Regions from separate parts of the Phaeacidiphilus oryzae TH49 genome, predicted to be linked through region 2. Evidence: riboswitches for the same ligand, from Rfam matches in the RefSeq annotation. Region 2 holds a riboswitch; each other region holds the start of a gene.

Region 1 (4,621 bases), 2.2 Mb from region 2:
TACCGTCATGGCCCGTATCCCCTCGTCCCTGATCGCCGCAGGCGGCCTGCTCGGCGGCTACACCGTGGCCCGTACCACGAAGAAGCGCCAGCTCGGCGGGCTGGCCTTCGGCGCCGCGCTGGCCGCGGCGACCCCGCAGTGGCGCAAGGCCGCGGGCAACGCGGGCGCGGCGGCACTGGCCGGCCTCTCCGTCGGCGCCCTCGCCGTCTCCCACCCCCTGGCCAAGAAGATCGGCCCCTGGCCCGCGGTGGCCGCGGTCTCCACCGCCACCGCCGCCGCCTCCTGGCTCATCGCCGACCGCAGGGCCTGACCCAGCGGCAGGAAACAGACCGACGGCCCCGGTGTCGGGGGGTTTCCACCGGGGCCGTCGGGATCGTGGGGGCGCGGGTCACCGCAGACGGGATCGCGCCCGGAGAAAGAGAAGGAAGAACGAGCCGGCGAGAGCGGTCAGATCGACAGGCCGTGCCGGGCCAGCCACGCCGACGCGTCCTGCGGCTCCCCGCCGCCCGTCCGCACCTCGAGATGGAGGCGTGAGGACGCCAGCCCGCCGGTCGCCCCGACCCGCCCCACCGGCTGCCCCGCACTGACCGACCCGGTCCCGGCGACCGCGGCCAGGTGGCAGTACCAGATCTGCGTCCCGTCCCGGAGCGTCTGCACCACGCGGTACCCGTGCGAACCGGCCCAGGCCGCCGAGGTGATCTCCCCGTCGCCGATGGCCCGGACGACCGTCCCCGACTTCGCCGCGATGTCCTTGCCCGGGTTGAGGTGCGACCAGTAGCCGGCGCGCGTGGCGACGGCCCGCCCCTCGCTCTTCTCGACCGGCGCCACCAGCTCTCCGACCTCGGAGGCCTCCGTCCCGGCCTCGGCCGCAGCCGCAGCCGCCACCGCGGTCCCGGATGCGGAGTCGGCCGCCGCCGCGGACGCGGCCGCCCGCGCCCTCGCCTCCTCGGCCGCCCGCAGCCGCGCCTCCTGCGCACCGCGGTTCGCGGCCTCCGCGTGCCCGCTCAGCCGGGCGGCGAGCGCCAGCCCCGGATCCTGCCGATCCTCCTGCTGGGCAAGGGGGTTGGAGGCGGTGTCCTCCGCCGCGACGCCGGCCCGGCCGCCACCGGCGGCCGCCGAGGGCTCCGCCGCGTACGCGCTGGAGGCGGTCGCACCGCCCACCGCGGCCATCGCCGCCAGTCCGAGCATGGCCGCCGATCCCGGCCGCGAGGCCCACCGCCGCCCCTGCGCGGGCACCTGGGCGCCCGGCGCGGAGTCCGGCGCGAAGCCCGGCCCGGTTCCGATTCCGATGCCGTCGAGGGCGTTGCGGGCGTCGAGGGCGGGATCGTGGTCCACCACGGGCAGCGCCTGCGTCGGCAGCGCCGCTCCTGCGGGGCCGGCCATCGCGGGGTCCTGGACCATCAGCATCGGCCGGGTCGACGACCAGTCGCCCGACCCGTCGCCCGGCTCGTCAAAGCCCGTGGGACCCTCGGGAAGCACCTCGGTTCCGGCTGTCGCCGAATCGGCACCCCAGGTCACGCGGTACGACGCCATGACGGCGTACTCCTCTCCTTCCGTTCGCCGACCGGGTTAGCTGACGGGTTCGGAGCGGGAAGGTCTCCTACCGCCTCCACCGTGCCCGCGGGCACGGCTTCCGCGGATTCACCCCAAGGACGTGGGTCCCCGGCTCTTCCGGACGCCGTCGACGGTTCGTCAACTGCGCCCGGGCGATTAGGCGATGCGGCACGGCGCCGTTCGTCGAACGGCCTGGCGACCGCGCTGCGTTATCAGAAGGTAATACTTCGCCGCCCCGATTCCAAGCGGTTCAAGGGGACTGATGTTCCGGATGTGGCGCGTCGTCCACCCCAGATGCCCCCAGAACCGGTCCGGTGTCACTCGCCGCACCCACCCTGACCAGCAACGAACTCCTGGCCCCCGGCCTCAAACCCGGGCTGCGAAATCCTTCACGCCCCGCTCGCGCGACCGCGCGCCCACCGCACCCAGAAGCACGGGCCGACTACTCACCGTGGCCGCCCGACGCCTCGGCGGCGCTTCGACAGCACCCCGACAGCCCCCCACAAAAACGCGCACGGCCTCGCCAGGCCCGGGCAGCGCCACGGCGAGGACGTACGCGAGGACCATGATCCACAGAAACCGCCGCCACGGCAACGGCCATACGTGCGAACGTTATCGGCCAGTCCCGTTCGGTACGCAGGGGTTCAGAGCAACCACGGAAGCGTCCGCGCCGGTTCCGCCACCGCGATTCCGGCCATCCGGTACGGGCGATTGCCTTGCCGGACACCGGAGCTGACGCTCCCTCGCAATCCAGCCCAAGCCCCGTCGCGAACGCGCAAGCCCCGCAACCGGCCGGCGGCCCGCAACGCCGCTCGCACGGCCTCGGCCGCCCCGCACGGCCCGGCCGCCCCCGCCGCTCCGGCCGTCCGCTCAGCCCGAACTCCGTTGCCAGGCCTCCGCGTCCTCGTCCGGCGCCTCCCGCTGCGGTATCACCAGGCCACCGCCACCCGCTCCGGCAGCGCCGAGACCACCGAGACCGCCGCGGCCACCGGGGCCGTCCCCCGCCGCTCGTCCGAGCCCCGAGACACCGCCGCGCCCGCTGTTGCCGTCCGAGTCCTCCGCCTCCTCGACCTCGTCGTCCTCCTCGGCGATCTCCGCCAGCCGCCCCAGCGCCCGGGAGAGTCCGCTCGGCCCGGCGCCGACCTTCCGGTGGGCCGCCGCCAGCAGCTGCACGGCGTCCCGCACCTCGACCCCGAGCCGGTCGGCGATCTGCGCCGCCGGCATCCCCGAGGAGGCCATCCCGGCCACCTCGCGCTCCAGCTCGGTGAGCGGCTCGGCGCTGACCGGCCGCCGCCGGAACGCCCCGAGTCCGGCCGCCGCCAGCTCGGACCTGGCCCGCCTGGCCAGCCCGTCGGCCCCGCACTCCATCGCCAGCTCCAGCCCCATGTACAGGGGTTCGCCGGCCTCCTGGGGCCGCCCGGCCCGGCGCAGCGCACCGCCCTGGTCGACCAGCGCCAGCGCGTACTCGTACCCCGTCGGGGACTGGCCCAGCGACTCCACCGCCTGCTCCAGCAGGACCAGCTGGTCCTCCGTCCGGTCGGCCATCTCCGCGCACTGCCGCAGCGCGCCGCCGACCGCCGAGCGGGTGCCGAACCGCTCAGCCCGCTTGAGCAGTTGGGCGGTCAGCGCCCGCGCCCGGTCCGGCTGCTGCTTGCGGATGGCCCGCGCCAGGTGGCCCGGCCAGGGCGCCCAGACGGGGTTGTGCTGCCCGCGGGCGTCCAGCCGCTCACCCGCCTGGAGGAGGACCTCGGCGGCCTCCTTGGGCCGGTTGCGGAGCAGCAGCATGCGGCCGTACAGGGTGGGCGCGTCCGGCAGCACCATGGACGCCGGGTACGGCGGCCCGAACTGGTACTCCTCGGCGACCTCCAACGCGGCCTTGGTCTTGCCCCGGGCCAGCAGGTGTCGATCAGGAGGCCTACGGTGTCCCACTGCAGCGGCGTGCCGCGCCCGAGCCGGTCGGACTTCCGCAGCGCCTCGCGCAGCAGCTGCTCGGCCGCCCTGAGGTGGCCCCAGCGGCGCGCGACCAGGCCCTGCGACATGGTGGCGAAGGCCAGATGGGCGCCGGACCAGCCGAGCAGCTCGAACTCCGCCGCGGCTCCGTTGAACAGCTCGGAGGCGATGTCCAGCCGGTCGTTGTAGATGTAGCTGAAGCCCAGCACGGTGGGGATCTCGAAGCCCCAGAAATCGTTGCTCCAGCCGATCCCCGGCGCGGGCCGGCCGTCCTGGAGCCCGAGTTCGGCGTGGGCGAGCGCCTCGGTGGTGTGCTCCCCGCGCAGGGTGAGGTCCCAGGCGCGCATGGCCATCACCGCGCGCTCCCAGGCGTCCCGCCCGGTGCGCCCCCGGGCCAGCTCGGCCAGCCGGCGGGAACGTTCCCTCGCGTCGTCCTCGTCGCCCGAGAAGACCCGCCACATGGCGTGGGCGGCGAGCAGCCGCATCCGCTGCGGGCCCGGCGGGGTGCGGTCGGCCTCCTCGGCCACCACCCGGGCCGCCTCGCCCAATTGATTGGTATGACTCAGCGCCTGAGCCAAGCGCTGAGTGGCGTACACCCGGCGTTCCTGGTCCAGCCCCGGCGTGGCGGCCAGGGCGGCCCGCAGGTGGTTGACGGTCACCGGCGGGTTGGTCAGCAGGGTCGCGCAGCCGAGTTCGTACAGCACCCCGGCCCGGTCCTCCGGCGCCGGCGGCTCGGCCAGGGCCCGCTCCAGGCAGCGCCTGGCCGCCTCCGGGGCGCCGACCGCGAGATGCTCCGCCGCCGCCTCGCGCAGCTGGCGGACGAGCTCCAGATCGTCGTCCGGGTGGACCTCCAGCAGATGCCGGGAGGCCGCCGCCACGCCCTTACCCGCGTCCAGCACCGCCTGGGCCGCGATGCCGTGCATCCCCGTCCTGGTGGCCGGCGGAATGGCCTGGTAGACGGTGGTGGCGATGGTCGGGTGGACGAACTCCAGGGTCCGGCCGCCGCTCAGGATGCGCTCCTCGCGCAGCTGGTCGATGGCGGCCGCTGCGTCCGCCGGGCCGAGCGCGGCGATGTTGGCGCACAGCTGCGGATCGATCTCGGTGCCGAGGACGGCGG
Region 2 (4,621 bases):
GCGGCCCGGGGATCCGGGGCGCCGGCGCCGCCCGCGTTCGCCAGCGCCGCGTCGGCGGCCTGGGCGGCCGGGTCGGAGAGGCCGTCGGCGCCCCCGGCCCTGCCGTTGACGGCTGCCTCCACCGCCGCCCGCTGCCGGGCGTCCAGCGAGGAGAGCAGCGCCCGTGCCGCGGCGAGCCGGCCCTGCACGGCGGACTTCGCCCCGGCCAGCTGCCCGCGCAGCCGCTGGAGCTCGGCGAGTTGACGTTCCGCCAGGTCACGGTCGCGGTCGAGGCGCCGCTGCCGCTCCTCGATGGCGTGCACCCGGTCGGCGGTGCGGGCGTCGGCGCGGTCCAGGGCGTCGGCCCGGTCGAGGTACTCCTCGGGCCGGCTGTCCAGCATCAGCTGGAGGGTGGGCGGGACGGCGCCGTCCCGGTACTGCGCCCCGGCCAGCGCGCCGAGTTCGTCGACCGCGCCGTTGAGCTGCTCCTGCTCGACGGCGATCCGCTGCTGGACGTCCGCGACCCGGTCCTGGACCTGCTCGCTCTCCTCCTGCACGGCGTCGTAGCGCTGACCGGACCGCTCGGCCTGCTCGTAGAGCGACTGGAGGCGCTGCGCCGGGTCGCCGGCGCCCGCCGCCGCCCCCGGCCCGCCCGGGGCGGCGAGCGCGCTGCCGCCGCCGGCCAGCGCCGCCGCGGCCGCGGCCACGGTGAGGGCGAGGGTGCGCCCGGCCCCGCCGCCAAGGAAGGGAACGGCTCGGGCCCTGGCCCGTCGATGCGACGCCATCGCGCGAACTCCCTTCACCCGTGAGCCCCGTGGGTACGAGCGCTGACGTTAGCGAGAAGAGGGCGCCTGGTCCAAACCCCCCACCGGGCGAAAATTCGGGCGGCACACGTACGAATTGACGATCTGCCAGCTCAGCGCGGGTCTCCGGGCCCGAGCGGAAATCCGCGGCAGGGGCGGCACGCGGAGACGCGCGCGGCCCGGCCCTCCGCGAGGAGGACCGGGCCGGGTGGTCGAGCGGGGGAGGCTCAGACGCGGCGGACGGTGACCACGCTGCCGATCGTGGAGATCGACTCGTAGCGGACCACGGCGCCGGTGTGCGGGGCGTGGAGGACCACGCCGTTGCCGGCGTACATCCCCACGTGCTCACCGCCGTTGAAGATGACCAGGTCGCCGACCTGGGCCTCGGAGAGCGGCACCGAGGTGCCGACGTTCTCCTGGGCGTACGAGGTGCGCGGCAGCGAGACGCCGGCCTGCTCGTAGGCCCACATCATCAGGCCGGAGCAGTCGAAGTTGCTCGGGCCGGTCGCGCCGAAGACGTAGGCGTCGCCGAGGCGGGTCTTGGCGGCGGCGAAGGCGGCGGCAGCGGCGCCGGAGGAGGCGGTACCGCCGACGTGGCTCGCGGCGTCGTTGACCGCGGAGGCCTCCTGCTGCTGGAGCTTCTGACGCTCGGCCGCGGTCAGCGAGCTGAGCTTGGCCTGCGCGGCGGCCAGCTTCTTCTGCACGTCGCTCTTGGCGGACGCCAGCTGCTTGGCGGTGGACTGCAGGCCGGCCAGCTTGGCCTCGGCCTGGGCCTTCTCGCGGGCGAGACCGGCCTGCTGCTGCTTCAGCTGGTTCAGCATGTCGGTCTGCTGGGTGGTCAGCTGGTCCAGCGAGGAGGCCTTCTGCAGGTAGCTGGAGGGGTCCGAGGACATCATCAGCTGGACGGTGGGGTCGACGGCGCCGGTGCGGTACTGCGAGGCGGCGAGCGAACCGAGGTTCTCCAGCGAGGTGTTGACCTGCGACTGCTGCTTGGCGACCTCGTTCTCGAGCAGATCGACCTGCTTCTGCTCCTGCGCGAGTTGGGCCTTCGCGCCGTCGTACTTCTGGATCGCGCCGTCCGCCTGGTCGTTGAGCTTGTTGACGTCGGCCTTGACCTGCGACAGGGATTCCTTGGGCGCGGCCTGGGCGGCCGTGTTCGCGGACATCGCGACGGCGGCCGCCGCCGTGACACCGAGCACGGCGGCCCGGGCGCGGCGGTTGGGGTTCTTGGGTCGGCGGTGGGACGCCACGAAGGCGAGCTCCTTCTTCCTACGACCGCCTACCGGGTGAGCTGACGGGTTCGGGCTGGAAGACTGCCCTACGACGCCTCACGTCCCCGACCCGGAAGCCGCTCTAGCGCGGTGAGGCGCTCGCGTGTCCCGGGCCGCCTGGGGGCGACCTGGCGCCGATTCACCCCGGGGAGATTGGTTCCCCGGCTCCGGTGTCCGATGCTCCCCCGAGCGCCGCCTGGACTCTCGTCCCGGGCCTCGCTCCGCATCCTCCACCAGACTCGGCGGTAACCGGCGCTGCCACCCGGGCGGGTGATCGACTTGGCGCAGGTTCGGAGCCAGAGACTAGTAACAGGAATGTGATCCCTTCAAATCCCCGAAAGTAAAAAGTCTCCCTAGTTGCAACTCCGGTCGGAAATCACGACACGGCGTAGCCGCGCCCCTACCGAGGCGCGACCACGCTACCGCCATCTTCGGCTCACGGAGGGCGAATTCGGACATCTCACCGGATTGCCTGACGGCCCGTGAGACGCGTCACACGGACGCCTGATTCTCCCTCATCTCGGGTTCACGACGGGATCACATACGCCGAACGGCGGTCACCGACCCGATCGTGTCGATGGACTCGAGTCGGACGTACGCCCCCGGATAGGGGGCGTGGAGGATCATGTACTGCCCCGAGGAGTTCTTCCCGGCGTAGAGCCCCACGTGCTCACCGCCGAGCATCACCACGATGTCCCCGGGCTGCGCGTCGGCCAGACCGCTCACCGCGCTGCCGACCGTCTCGTCCGAGTAGGAGTAGTGCGGCAGCGAGATGCCCTCCTGCGCGTAGGCCCACTGGACCAGGCCCGAGCAGTCGAAGGAGCTCGGCCCGGAGGCGGCCCAGACGTACGGAGAGCCGATCTTGGTCTCCGCGGCCGCCAGCGCCCGCGCGCCGACCGACCCGGAGGCGGTGGACCCCGACCCCGTGGTCGAGCCCGAGCCCGAACCCGAGGAGGACTGCGCGACCTTCCGCCGGGCCGCCTTCTCCGCCGCGGCCTGCTGGGCGGCGGCCTGCTGGGCCGCCTTGCGGGCCGCGGCCTCCTGCGCCGCCCGCTCGGCCGCGGCCTTGCGGGCCAGCTCCGCGCGCTGCTGCGCGGTCAGCTTCTGCAGCATCCGCTGGGCCTGGGCCAGCTTCTGCTGCGCGGTCTGCCGGGCGGCTGCCATCGCCTCGGTCTGCTGCTGCTGGGCCTCCAGGGCACTGCCGGCCTTGTCCCGGGCGGCCCGCAGGGTCTGCTCCTGGGACTGGAGCTGGCGGAGCATCCCGGCCTGGGCCCGGTCCACCTGCTGCACGGTGGAGGCGCGGCTGAGGTAGTCAGTGGGGTCCTTGGCGGTGAGCATGCCGACGGTCTGGTCGAGGCCGCCGTCCCGGTACTGCGCGGCGGCGATCGCGCCGATCCCCTCCACCTGCTTGTTCACCGCGTCCTGCTGGTCGGCCACGTCGTTCTGGGCGGCGTTCACCTGCTGCTGCATCTGCCGGCGCCTGGCCAGGGCGCCGTTGTACTGCTCATCGGCGGCGCCGGCCTGCTGGCGCAGGCTGTCCACCTGCTTCTGCACCTGGGCCAGCTGGGTGGCGGTGTCGGCCTCGGCGGTCCCGGACCCCGCTCCCGAGGACAGGGCCACCGCCGCGGCCGCCGCCGCGGTGACCACGCCGGCTCGCGCACGGCTCGGGGGTGCGGGGCGGCGGTGCTGGGCTCCACGCGGCTTACGCGGCATCTCCGGTATCTCCGGGGTCTCCGGCAACTGCGACAAGCTGCATCGCTTCCTTACTCCTGGCCGCCTGCCGAGGAGGTTGCCGCGGAAGACCGGAGGGCGCCACGGGCATGCGCGCCCGCGCGGACCAACCAGCCGCGGATCCTGGCTCCGGGGCGGCACCCCCCGCTTGCCGGGCCGGATTCGGCGGGAACCTCCCTGGTCGTCCCGTTTGGCCGACCAACTTCCGGAGGTTCGGCGGAGACACTAGTGGGAGCGGTGTACGACTGTCATGTCAGTCATACGAATCCGCCTCGTTCTTCACAGAAGCCCCGGCGCCAACAGGGGTGAGTTGGGGGCGCTTTGACGTCTTGTCGACTTCGAACGGCTTGCGGACCACCGCCGGCCCCCGCCCCTGACCGGCGGCGTCGACGGGCCGCCCGCTCCCGGCGGCGCGCCCCGGCCGGCTCAGCCCCTGGCGAGACGCTTCAGCAGCATGGTGGACGGCACCGGGCGTGCGCCTGCCCTCTGCACGCCGTCCGCGACCTCCCGGTCCGAGGAGACCACCGTCACCGCCCGGCCCGCCGGCTCGGCCCGGACCAGTCGGCGGATCAGCTCGTCCGCCGTCTCCCCCGACCGGCTGAAGAGCACCCGTACCCCCCGTGGCGGGGCCAGCAGCACCGGTACGTCCAGATCCTTGCCGTCGAAGACGCAGGTGACCTCGGCCCCGGACTGCGAGGCCAGATGGGACAGCCCGCCCAGCAGCCGCAGCCGCTGCTTCTCCAGCGGGATCTGCGGATAGCCGGTCTTGGTCACGTTGTAACCGTCGACCACCAGATGCGCCTGGGGCAGCGCCAGCAGCTGGTCGAGCAGCTCCGG
Region 3 (4,621 bases), 4.8 Mb from region 2:
CCAGCACGCGGCCCAGGCCGAGCTCCGCGATCCGGTCCGCGGTGGTCCGCTGCTCGGGAGTGTGCGGGACGGCCACCATCGGGACGGCGGCGGCCAGCGACTCCATCGCCGAGTTCATCCCGGCGGCGGTGACGAAGACGTCCGCGTGGGCGAGGACGAGGGGCTGCGGCACCTCCTGACGGGCCGTCACCCCCGGCGGCAGCGGTCCCAGCGCCGCCGGCTCGATCCCGTCGCCGACCGACATCAGGACCCGGCAGGGCAGCTCTGCGAAGGCCCGGACGCAGGTGCGGAAGAAGTCCGGGCGGCTGATGATCGTGCCGAGGGAGACATAGACCAGCGGACGACCCGGCGGCCCCCAGCCGCCGCCGGCCGGCTCGGCCCCGGGCAGCCGGGTCGGGCCGACGAAGGCGTACCGGTCGTCGAAGGTCTCGTTGCGCACGTGGAAGGCCCTGGGCTGGTACACCAGGTTGGACTCGGCCGGACGGTAGAAGTCGCGCAGCGCGAACGGCGGTACCCCGTGCCTCGCCTGGACGTCGGCGAGGAGTGCGTCGAACTCCGGCTTCCACGGGCTGCCGGCGAACATCTGGTCGGCGAACGCGCCGAAGTCGTAGCCCTCGCTGGCGGCGTGGGCACTCCAGGACTGGACGCGGGGGATCCCCCACTTGGCGGCGAGCATCGGCCCCGCCCAGGCGAGCCAGTCGCTGACGATCACGTCCGGGCGGTCGTCCCGGTAGCCGGCCTCGATCTGCGGCAGCACCTGCGCGAGCTGCTTGAGCATCCCGAGGGCGGCGCGGGCGGCGGCGTCCATCCCGTCGATGACCAGGGGCTCGGCGGCGGGCTCGGCCGCGGAATCGGCCGCGGGCTCGCAGCGGTACGGCACGATCTCCGCGCCGGTGGGGCGGATCCGCTCGGCCATCGAGGCGTCGGCCGGATAGCTGACCCGGTGCCCCCGGGCCATCAGCTCCCGGGCGACAGGCAGCGTCGGATTGAGATGCCCGGCCTCGGCCAGGCTGACGAAGGCGATATGAGCCATGCCCCTACCGTCAACCGGAGACATGGATTTGTCAAACGTCTGATTGATTGAATCGCTCGCCCATATGACACAATCATGGCCATGGACACTCCGGACGCCCCCCGTAAGCGCAGGTCACCGGCCCCAGGCGAGCGCCAGCGGGACGCCGAGCGGACCCGGGAGCGGATTCTGGACGCAGCGGTGGAGATCTTCTCCGCCAAGGGCCCGGCCGGTGCCCGGGTCGCCGAGATCGCCCGGCGCGCGGGCGTGAACCAGCAGCTCATCTCGTACTACTTCGACGGCAAGGACGGCCTCTACCGCGAGATCGGCCGCCGCTGGCGGGCCTACGAGGCGCAGGCCATCCCGGATGACCTGGACCTCGGCGAGCAGGTCCGGCGCGGTGTGCGGGCCAGTGTGGACCCCCGGTTCGGCGGCCGCCTGCTGGCCTGGGAAGGCCTCACCGACAGCGAGGGCGAGGGCGAGGGCGAAGCCGGCCCCGACGCCGAGGAGCGCGACGCCCGGCTCCGCCACGAGGTGGAGCGGATCCGCGAGCGGCAGCGCGCCGGCGAGGTCGACGACCGCATCGACCCCGCCGCGCTGCTGCTGATCACGATCAGCGCCGGCAACGCCCTCGCCGTCTACCCGCAGCTGGCCCGCGCGCTCTTCGGCGCGGCGGCCGACTCACCCGAGGTCGTCGACCGCTACGCCGAGGAACTCGCCTCGGCCGTGGGGCGGCTCGCCGAAGCCGGTCGGCGCGGCGGCACCACCTCGGACGACACGCCGGGCCGTCATGGGCCCGGCGCCCCGGTCGATCCGCCGCCACCGGCACCGCGGTGACGCCTAGTCATGCAGGCCCGCCCGGTCGGAGCAGACCGGCCAGGCGCCCGGGCCCTGGGCGTCCAGCACCCGTTCGGCGACGGCGATCTGCTGCCCCTTGCTGGCCAGGTCGGCGCGGGGGGCGTAGCGGTGGCCGCCGTAGGCGCGCCAGGTGGAGGAGGTGAACTGGAGCCCACCGTAGTAGCCGTTACCGCTGTTGACGTGCCAGCGGTTGGAGGACTCGCAGGCCGCGACGCGCTCCCAGACGGCGGTCGGTGCGGCGGATGTGCGAGCGGCGGCGTTCGGCACCAGGAATGCGATCGAGATTCCGGCGAAGGCGAATGCGGTGGAGACGACGAAGCGTTCGGTATTACTGCACACACTCATGTGCACGTTTCCCGTGTCACGCCTACGAGGTGAGCTGTCGGGTTCGGAGCCTGTACGGCCCCGGCCGCGCGCCCGCGGCTTCACCCCTAGCCGCGACCTTGCGCGGCAGCGATGGTTCCCCCGCTCCCGACCGACTCTTCGATGCTCACGGCGCGCGCGGTGGTCGGGATTCGGCGTTCCCGCGGCGCAGGCCCACGGCTGCGGGCCCATTCGAACGCTAATCATGCTTTTAACATCAACTCAATTATGCTCCGCCGCATGGGTGTTGTCGCTGTGGTGCTTACGGGGGATTCCGCACCCGAACCCACCGGTCCACGTTTAAATCCGGGAATCGGGCGAGGCCGGCGTGTCGGACCGGAATTCGGCGCGGCCGGCCGTCGTTTGGAATGCGGCCTTCGCAGGTGTCAACTCCCCACAAAGCGCGCCGAATTCGGAGGCCGGCACAGCGCAGGCACCGTGCCCGTCGGCGGGTTGGCGTACGTTTCGCTCAAGACCACCGTCCGGGCCCTTCCGTCACGCCGACGGGTGCCTCGGGCACGCGGCGACACGCGGGGCCGGGCCGGCCGCGTCCCGTGGTCCCGGAACGGGCGGGCTTCAGCGAGCGCCTCACCGACCACGTCCGTCACCCGCCCGCCGCCGAAGCTGACGCTCCGACAGGCCGGGCTCCGGGGCTACCGGCTACCGGCTACCGGCTACCGGCTACCGGCTACCGGATCAAAGGTCCCCGGGCTTGGGGGGCGAGCCGGGGCAGCCTCGCCGGATCGGACCCGCCCCGGCCAGCCGCCGCCGCATCCGGCTGGCGATTCCGCCCCGACCTCCCCGCCTCCCCCAGCACTCACCCCGCTCTCCCGTCCGTCCGGCCCGAGGCCCGCGCCCGCGCCCCACACCGACACGCAGGCCAGCCGCCGCGCCCGCAATGGCGTCGGCGCGGGGTGACCCCGGGTCCAGCGGTCAGCCGAAATGCGCCCCGCCGTTGGCGTGGAGGACCTGGCCGGTGATGAAGCCGGCGTCGGGGCCCAGCAGGAAGGCCGCGGTGCCGGCCAGTTCCTCGGCCTCGCCGGCCCGGCCGAGGAGGGTGGTCTCGGCGAACGCCCGGTTCTCGGACTCGTCGGCCGCACCCAGCATCGGGGTCGCGGTCGGGCCGGGGGCGATCGCGTTGACGCGGATCCGGTCCGCGGCCAACTCCCGCGCCAGCGCCCGGATCAGGCTCACCACGGCGCCCTTGGATGCGGCGTAGGCGGTGCCGCCCAGGAGCCCGCCGCCGCGGAACGCGGCCAGACTCGCCAGGGCGACGATCGAACCGGCCCGCGCCGACCGCAGATCGGGCAGCACCGCCTGCACGGCGTGCACCACACCTCCGACGTTCACCGCGAAGGCGGACCGCAACTGCTCGTCCGTCACGGTGTCGATCCCGCCGCGCGGGGCGATCCCCGCCGAAGCCACCAGCCCGGTGAACGGGCCGACGCGGTCCCGGAGCCCGTCCACGGCGGCCGCCATGCGCGCGCCGTCCGAGACGTCCGCGCCCGCACCGGCGTGCGCGCCCGGCTCGCCCGGCAGCTCGGCGGCCACCGCCCGGGCCGCCTCGGCGTCCAGGTCGAGGACGCCCACCCGGGCGCCGTCCGCCGCGGCCCGGTGGGCGCAGGCCCGGCCTATCCCCGAGGCGCCGCCGGTGATCAGCACCACCGGCCGGGTCATGCGGACGCCCCAGCCGCTCCAGCCGCCCCGGCCGCCCGGGCCTCGGCGCCGTCGGCGGTCTCCGCGCCGACCTCGCCCGGGCCGAAGCTGTCGTCCTTGGTCTCCCGCAGCAGCGCCACGCAGCCGAAGGCGACCAGCGCGATCCCCATCATCCAGAGCGAGGTCGGCCACGAACTCCCGGTCATCGACTGCCACTTGGTGGCCAGCAGCGGGCTCACCCCGCCGCCGACGATCCCGCTCGCGCTGTACGCGAAGGAGGCGCCGGAGAACCGGTACCGGGTGGCGAAGAGCTCCGGCAGGTAGGCGCCCATCGGCCCGTACAGGAAGGCGAAGCAGAGCAGGCCGACGCAGAGCGCGACGATCACCAGCGCCGTCTGGCGGGTGTTCAGCAGCCAGAACATCGGGAACGCCCACACCGCGGCGGCGAGCGTCGCGCCCAGGCAGACCTTCCGCCGCCCGATCCGGTCCGACCGCACCGCGAAGTACGGGGTCGCCGCGCCCATCACCGCGGCGGCCAGGATCGTGCCGATCAGCATCATGTTCTTGTTCAGCCCGAGCACCGAAGTCCCGTACGACAGCGCGTAGGTGGTGACGGTGTAGAAGACGGTGTGCGCCAGGATGAACGCGAGGGTGGCCAGCGCGAGCACCTTCGGCTGGCGCCGGAGCAGTTCGAGGAACGGCACCTTGCCGCGCTCCTCGCGCTCCGCGGCG
Region 4 (4,621 bases), 2.6 Mb from region 2:
AGAGCACCAGCCCGAGGACGGCGGCGCGGCCGGTCATCCTGGGCCGGCGGGGGCGCCCGGAGCGGGCGACGTTGAAACGCAGCAAGTTCCCCTCCGGGTCGGTTGTCCGTTGGCCGCCAGCGTAGATGCTCGCGGACGACTTTTCCCCGACCCGCTGAGCGGCCCCGCCAAGTCGCGCAGCGACTTCAGGGGCGCGGGGAACTGCGCGGCCGGCCACTTACGGTCCACAGGTCGGCAACGGAGTCCGGGTTGCAACCGAGTGGCCGTTGCCGGGTGCGGCGCCGTAGTCAGCCGGGCGCGCAGTTCCCCGCGCCCCTTACTTGCCCCTTCGGGGCTGCGCTCGGGGCGAGGGCGTCAGCCCTTGAAGCGGGGGAAGGCGCCGCGGCCCGCGTACTCCGCGGCGTCGTCCAGGATCTCCTCGATCCGGAGGAGCTGGTTGTACTTCGCCACCCGCTCGGACCGGGCCGGCGCGCCGGTCTTGATCTGGCCGCAGTTGGTGGCAACGGCCAGGTCCGCGATGGTGGTGTCCTCGGTCTCGCCCGAGCGGTGCGACATCATGCAGCGGAAGCCGTTGCGCTGGGCCATCTCGACCGCGTCCAGCGTCTCGGTCAGCGAGCCGATCTGGTTCACCTTCACCAGCAGGGCGTTGGCCGCGCCGTCCTTGATGCCCCTGGCCAGGCGCTCCGGGTTGGTGACGAACAGGTCGTCGCCGACCAGCTGGACCTTGTCGCCGAGCTGCTCGGTGATGGTCTTCCAGCCGTCCCAGTCGTCCTCGAAGAGCGGGTCCTCGATGGAGACCAGCGGGTAGGCGTCGACCAGCTCGCCGTAGTACGCCGACATCTCGGCGGCGGTGCGCTCCTTGCCCTCGAAGGTGTACGTGCCGTCCTTGTAGAACTCGGAGGCGGCGACGTCCAGGGCGAGGGCGACGTCCTGGCCGGGGGTGTAGCCGGCCTTGCGGATGGCCTCCAGGATGAGGTCGAGGGCCTCGCGGTTGGAGTCCAGGTTGGGGGCGAAGCCGCCCTCGTCGCCCAGACCGGTGGCCAGGCCGCGCTCCTTCAGGACCGACTTGAGGGTGTGGTAGACCTCGACGCCCCAGCGGACGGCCTCGGAGAAGGACTCCGCGCCGATCGGGGCGATCATGAACTCCTGGATGTCCACGTTGGAGTCGGCGTGCGAGCCGCCGTTCAGGATGTTCATCATCGGGACCGGCAGCACATGGGCGTTCGGGCCGCCGACGTAGCGGAAGAGCGGGAGGTCGGAGGCCTCGGAGGCGGCGTGGGCCACGGCCAGCGAGACGCCGAGGATGGCGTTGGCGCCGAGCGAGGACTTGTCCGGGGTGGCGTCCAGGTCGAGCATCGCCTGGTCGATCAGCCGCTGCTCGGTCGCGTCGTAGCCGACCAGCTCCGGGCCGATCTGCTCGATGACGGCCAGCACGGCCTTCTCCACACCCTTGCCCCCGTAGCGCGACTTGTCGCCGTCACGGAGTTCGAGGGCCTCGAAGGCGCCGGTGGAGGCGCCGGACGGGACCGCGGCGCGGCCCGTGCTCCCGTCATCGAGGCCGACCTCGACCTCGACGGTGGGGTTGCCTCGCGAGTCGAGGATCTCGCGGGCTACGACGACGTCGATGGACGGCACGTTGTTCTCCTTCACGGGTACGGGGCCGTTACGACCTGAGCCTAACCGCAACGGCCGCCGCGGCCATCCGGGACATCGGACCCTATTCGGTCCGCGTTCGGTCCATCCTCGGTCCGTCCCGGGCCGCGGCGGCCGCCTACCCACGGGTAGGTCAGGGCCGGTGGACCCTCAGCCGACCTGGAGGCGCTGGCCCGGGTAGATCAGGTCCGGGTTCGAGCCGACCGTGGACCGGTTCTCCTGGTACAGGTGCCGCCAGCCGCCGGAGACGTGCGCCGCCGCGGCGATGCGGGACAGGGTGTCCCCGCTGCGCACGACGTAGTCACCGTGGCCGACGGTGTGCACGGCACTGCCGCCGCTCGCGCTGCTCGTGGTGGGTGTCGAGCCGCTCCTGGTGGCTGTGGAGCTGCTCGCCGGCTGCTCGACAGTCCGCGGGGCGGTGTGGCCCGCGACGCTGTCGGACGAGGCCGTGTGGGTGTGCGAGGCGCTGCTGTGACGGGTCGTGGTGCCGCCTGAACCGGTGCCGACCTGGGCCGGCGAGCCGCCGGCGGCGAGCCCGGCCTTCTGGCTGCAGACCGGCCAGGCGCCCGGCCCCTGCGCGGACAGCACCTTCTCGGCCACGGATATCTGCTGGCCCTTGCTGGCCCGGTCGGCAGTGGGGGCGTACTTGGTGCCCCCGTAGGCCGCCCAGGTGGACCGGGTGAACTGCAGTCCGCCGTAGAACCCGTTGCCGGTGTTGATGGACCAGTCGCCGCCGCTCTCGCACTGGGCGACACGGTCCCAGGTGGAGACGGTGGCGGCGTCGGCGGTGCTGGTGGCGGCGGTTCCGATCAGCGGGATGGCGATTCCGGCGCCGGCCACTCCGGCGGTGGCGACCAGCCGCCTGGTGTGGGAGCTGCGGGGTTTGCGATGACGGCCGGTGCCGCCGAAGACAGCGGTGGGATGCATCGGCTGCTTCCTCTCCGACGCCTGCGAGGTGAGCTGTCGGGTTCGGGCCGTGAGGTAGCCCGGCCGTCTCAGGTCCGCTGAGGCGGCTTCACCCCTAGCCGTGCGCCGGGCAGTTGCCGCGACTCCCTCGCGGCGGCGTGGTCGCTGCTGCCGGTGCTTCGGCGGTGTACGTGGGTCCCCCACTCCTGTCCGTTCGATCTGTCGACGACCCTCGCTCCGGTGGACAGGACTCGGCGTCCCGGGGCTCGGGGTTCGCAGACACGCGAACGTCGTGCAGGCTATGCAGATCGTACGAATGTCCTCAAGTCGCACAATCTCACACCCGAGGCGTACAACCTTTGGGCGGTTCTGAGCGTCGGTCAGTTCGCAAGTGGTGCTTCAGGAGTGGACGGGTGTGAACTCGACCGGGAGTTCGCGCAGGCCACGCATGATCAGCCCGCCGCGCCTGCGAAGCCCCGACGTCTCGGTAGCCAACGCCAGATCGGGTAGACGCGCCAGCAGGGTGGCCAGCGCCGTCCGGCCCTCCAGACGGGCGAGCGGGGCACCGATGCAGTAGTGGATGCCGTGCCCGAAGCCGAGATGCGGATTGTCCCGGCGGGCCAGATCGAGCGCGTCCGGTTCGGCGAAGCGGGCCGGGTCGCGGTCGGCGGCGGCGAGGACGACGAGCACCGGGTCGCCGAGGCCGATCCGCTCTCCACCGATCTCCACCGGCTCGGTGGCGAACCGCCAGGTGGCGAGCTCGACCGGGCCGTCGTAGCGGATGAACTCCTCGATCGCGGTGTCCCACAGGGACGGGTCGGCCCGCAACCGCTCGCGCTGCGCCGGGTTCTGAAAGAGGGCCAGCGCCCCGTTGCCGATCAGGTTGATGGTGGTCTCGAAGCCGGCGAAGAGCAGCACGAAGCACATCGCCGCGGCCTCGTTCTCGGTCAGATGCTCGCCGTGGTCGCTGGCCCTGATCAGGCCGGAGATCAGGTCGTCGCCGAGGTCCGCCCGCTTGCGGTGGATCAGCTCGGAGAGGTACGCCCGCATCCGCTTGACCGCGCGGCCGACGCCGCCGCGCGGGGCGCCGGGGTGGCGGATCATCATCGCCGCCCAGTCCCGGAACGCGTCCTGGTCCTCGGCCGGGACGCCGAGGAGGTCGCAGATGGCGTAGATGGGCAGCGGGAAGGCGAACTCGTGGATCAGCTCGGCGCTGCCGCGGGCGGCGAAGCCGTCGATCAGCCGATCCGTCAACTCCTGCACTCGGGGCGTGAATTCGGCCACCCGGCGGGGGGTGAAGGCCTTGGAGACCAGGCGGCGCAGGCGGGTGTGGTCCGGCGGGTCGATGTTCAGCAGGTGGGTCATCAGGTCGGCGCTGCGCTCGCCGGGGATGCCGATCCGGCCGCTGCGGTGGGCGCCCTCCTCGCCGTGGTGGGCCGGGTTCTTGCTCAGCCGGGGGTCGGCGAGCGCCGAGCGGGCGTCGGCGTAGCGGGTGACCAGCCAGGCCTCCACCCCGCTGGGGAGGGTGGTGCGGTGCACCGGGGAGTGCTCCCGCAGCCAGGCGTACGCCGGGTACGGGTCGGCGGCGAACTCCCAGTCGAAGAGGGCGGGGCCGTCGGAGAGGGCGGGCGCGGGCTGGTTCTCGGGCACGCACCGACGTTAACCGGTCCGGCGTATGGGCAGCATTCGGACGGCGTGCCGGCGGCAAGCGGGCGGCGGGCGGGCGCCACGCGGGCGGCGATCCGGCGGCGTTCCGGCAGGTGGTCAGGGTCTGTCCGCCGCTCGGCCGCCGCTCTACGATCAGCGCCAACCGCGGCGACACGGACGGGCCCGGTGCGGAGCGGCCCGGCGGCGGAGCGACAGAGGGGCGGACGACATGCGGATACGGGACTCCGTGGTGGTCATCACGGGAGCGGCCGGCGGCATCGGGAGCGCGCTGGCCCGCAGGTTCTGCGCGGAGGGCGCGCGCGGGCTGCTCCTCGCCGACCTCGACGGGGACGCCGTCGAGGACCTGGCGGAGGAGCTGGACCGGGAGGGCTGCCGGACCGTCGGCGTGGCCAGC

What was found. Region 2 has a riboswitch for cyclic di-AMP ahead of BS73_RS28390 (C40 family peptidase). Riboswitches for the same ligand answer to the same signal wherever they lie in the genome.
Region 1: linked by a shared signal. The riboswitch ahead of BS73_RS34795 (murein hydrolase activator EnvC family protein) and the one ahead of BS73_RS28390 (C40 family peptidase) in region 2 are both predicted to bind cyclic di-AMP.
Region 3: linked by a shared signal. The riboswitch ahead of BS73_RS07855 (transglycosylase family protein) and the one ahead of BS73_RS28390 (C40 family peptidase) in region 2 are both predicted to bind cyclic di-AMP.
Region 4: linked by a shared signal. The riboswitch ahead of BS73_RS40720 (transglycosylase family protein) and the one ahead of BS73_RS28390 (C40 family peptidase) in region 2 are both predicted to bind cyclic di-AMP.

The regions. Positions count from the first base shown of each region.
Region 1 is NZ_JQMQ01000005.1:3,362,558-3,367,178, forward strand. It holds gene BS73_RS18685 (hypothetical protein) at 8-310, shown strand; gene BS73_RS34795 (murein hydrolase activator EnvC family protein) at 448-1,533, opposite strand; cyclic di-AMP (ydaO/yuaA leader) riboswitch at 1,544-1,697, opposite strand; partial or broken gene BS73_RS18695 (ATP-binding protein) at 2,884-4,621, opposite strand, start outside.
Region 2 is NZ_JQMQ01000005.1:5,535,279-5,539,899, reverse strand. It holds gene BS73_RS40510 (C40 family peptidase) at 1-764, opposite strand, end outside; gene BS73_RS28390 (C40 family peptidase) at 1,010-2,032, opposite strand; cyclic di-AMP (ydaO/yuaA leader) riboswitch at 2,043-2,236, opposite strand; gene BS73_RS40765 (C40 family peptidase) at 2,591-3,802, opposite strand; gene BS73_RS28380 (NYN domain-containing protein) at 4,211-4,621, opposite strand, start outside.
Region 3 is NZ_JQMQ01000005.1:779,085-783,705, forward strand. It holds gene BS73_RS07845 (macrolide family glycosyltransferase) at 1-1,033, opposite strand, end outside; gene BS73_RS07850 (TetR/AcrR family transcriptional regulator) at 1,115-1,849, shown strand; partial or broken gene BS73_RS07855 (transglycosylase family protein) at 1,862-2,215, opposite strand; cyclic di-AMP (ydaO/yuaA leader) riboswitch at 2,220-2,401, opposite strand; gene BS73_RS07860 (SDR family NAD(P)-dependent oxidoreductase) at 3,167-3,910, opposite strand; gene BS73_RS07865 (MFS transporter) at 3,907-4,621, opposite strand, start outside.
Region 4 is NZ_JQMQ01000005.1:2,982,708-2,987,328, forward strand. It holds gene BS73_RS17035 (FtsB family cell division protein) at 1-85, opposite strand, end outside; gene eno (phosphopyruvate hydratase) at 355-1,635, opposite strand; gene BS73_RS40720 (transglycosylase family protein) at 1,804-2,580, opposite strand; cyclic di-AMP (ydaO/yuaA leader) riboswitch at 2,584-2,754, opposite strand; gene BS73_RS17050 (cytochrome P450 family protein) at 2,959-4,209, opposite strand; gene BS73_RS17055 (SDR family oxidoreductase) at 4,436-4,621, shown strand, end outside.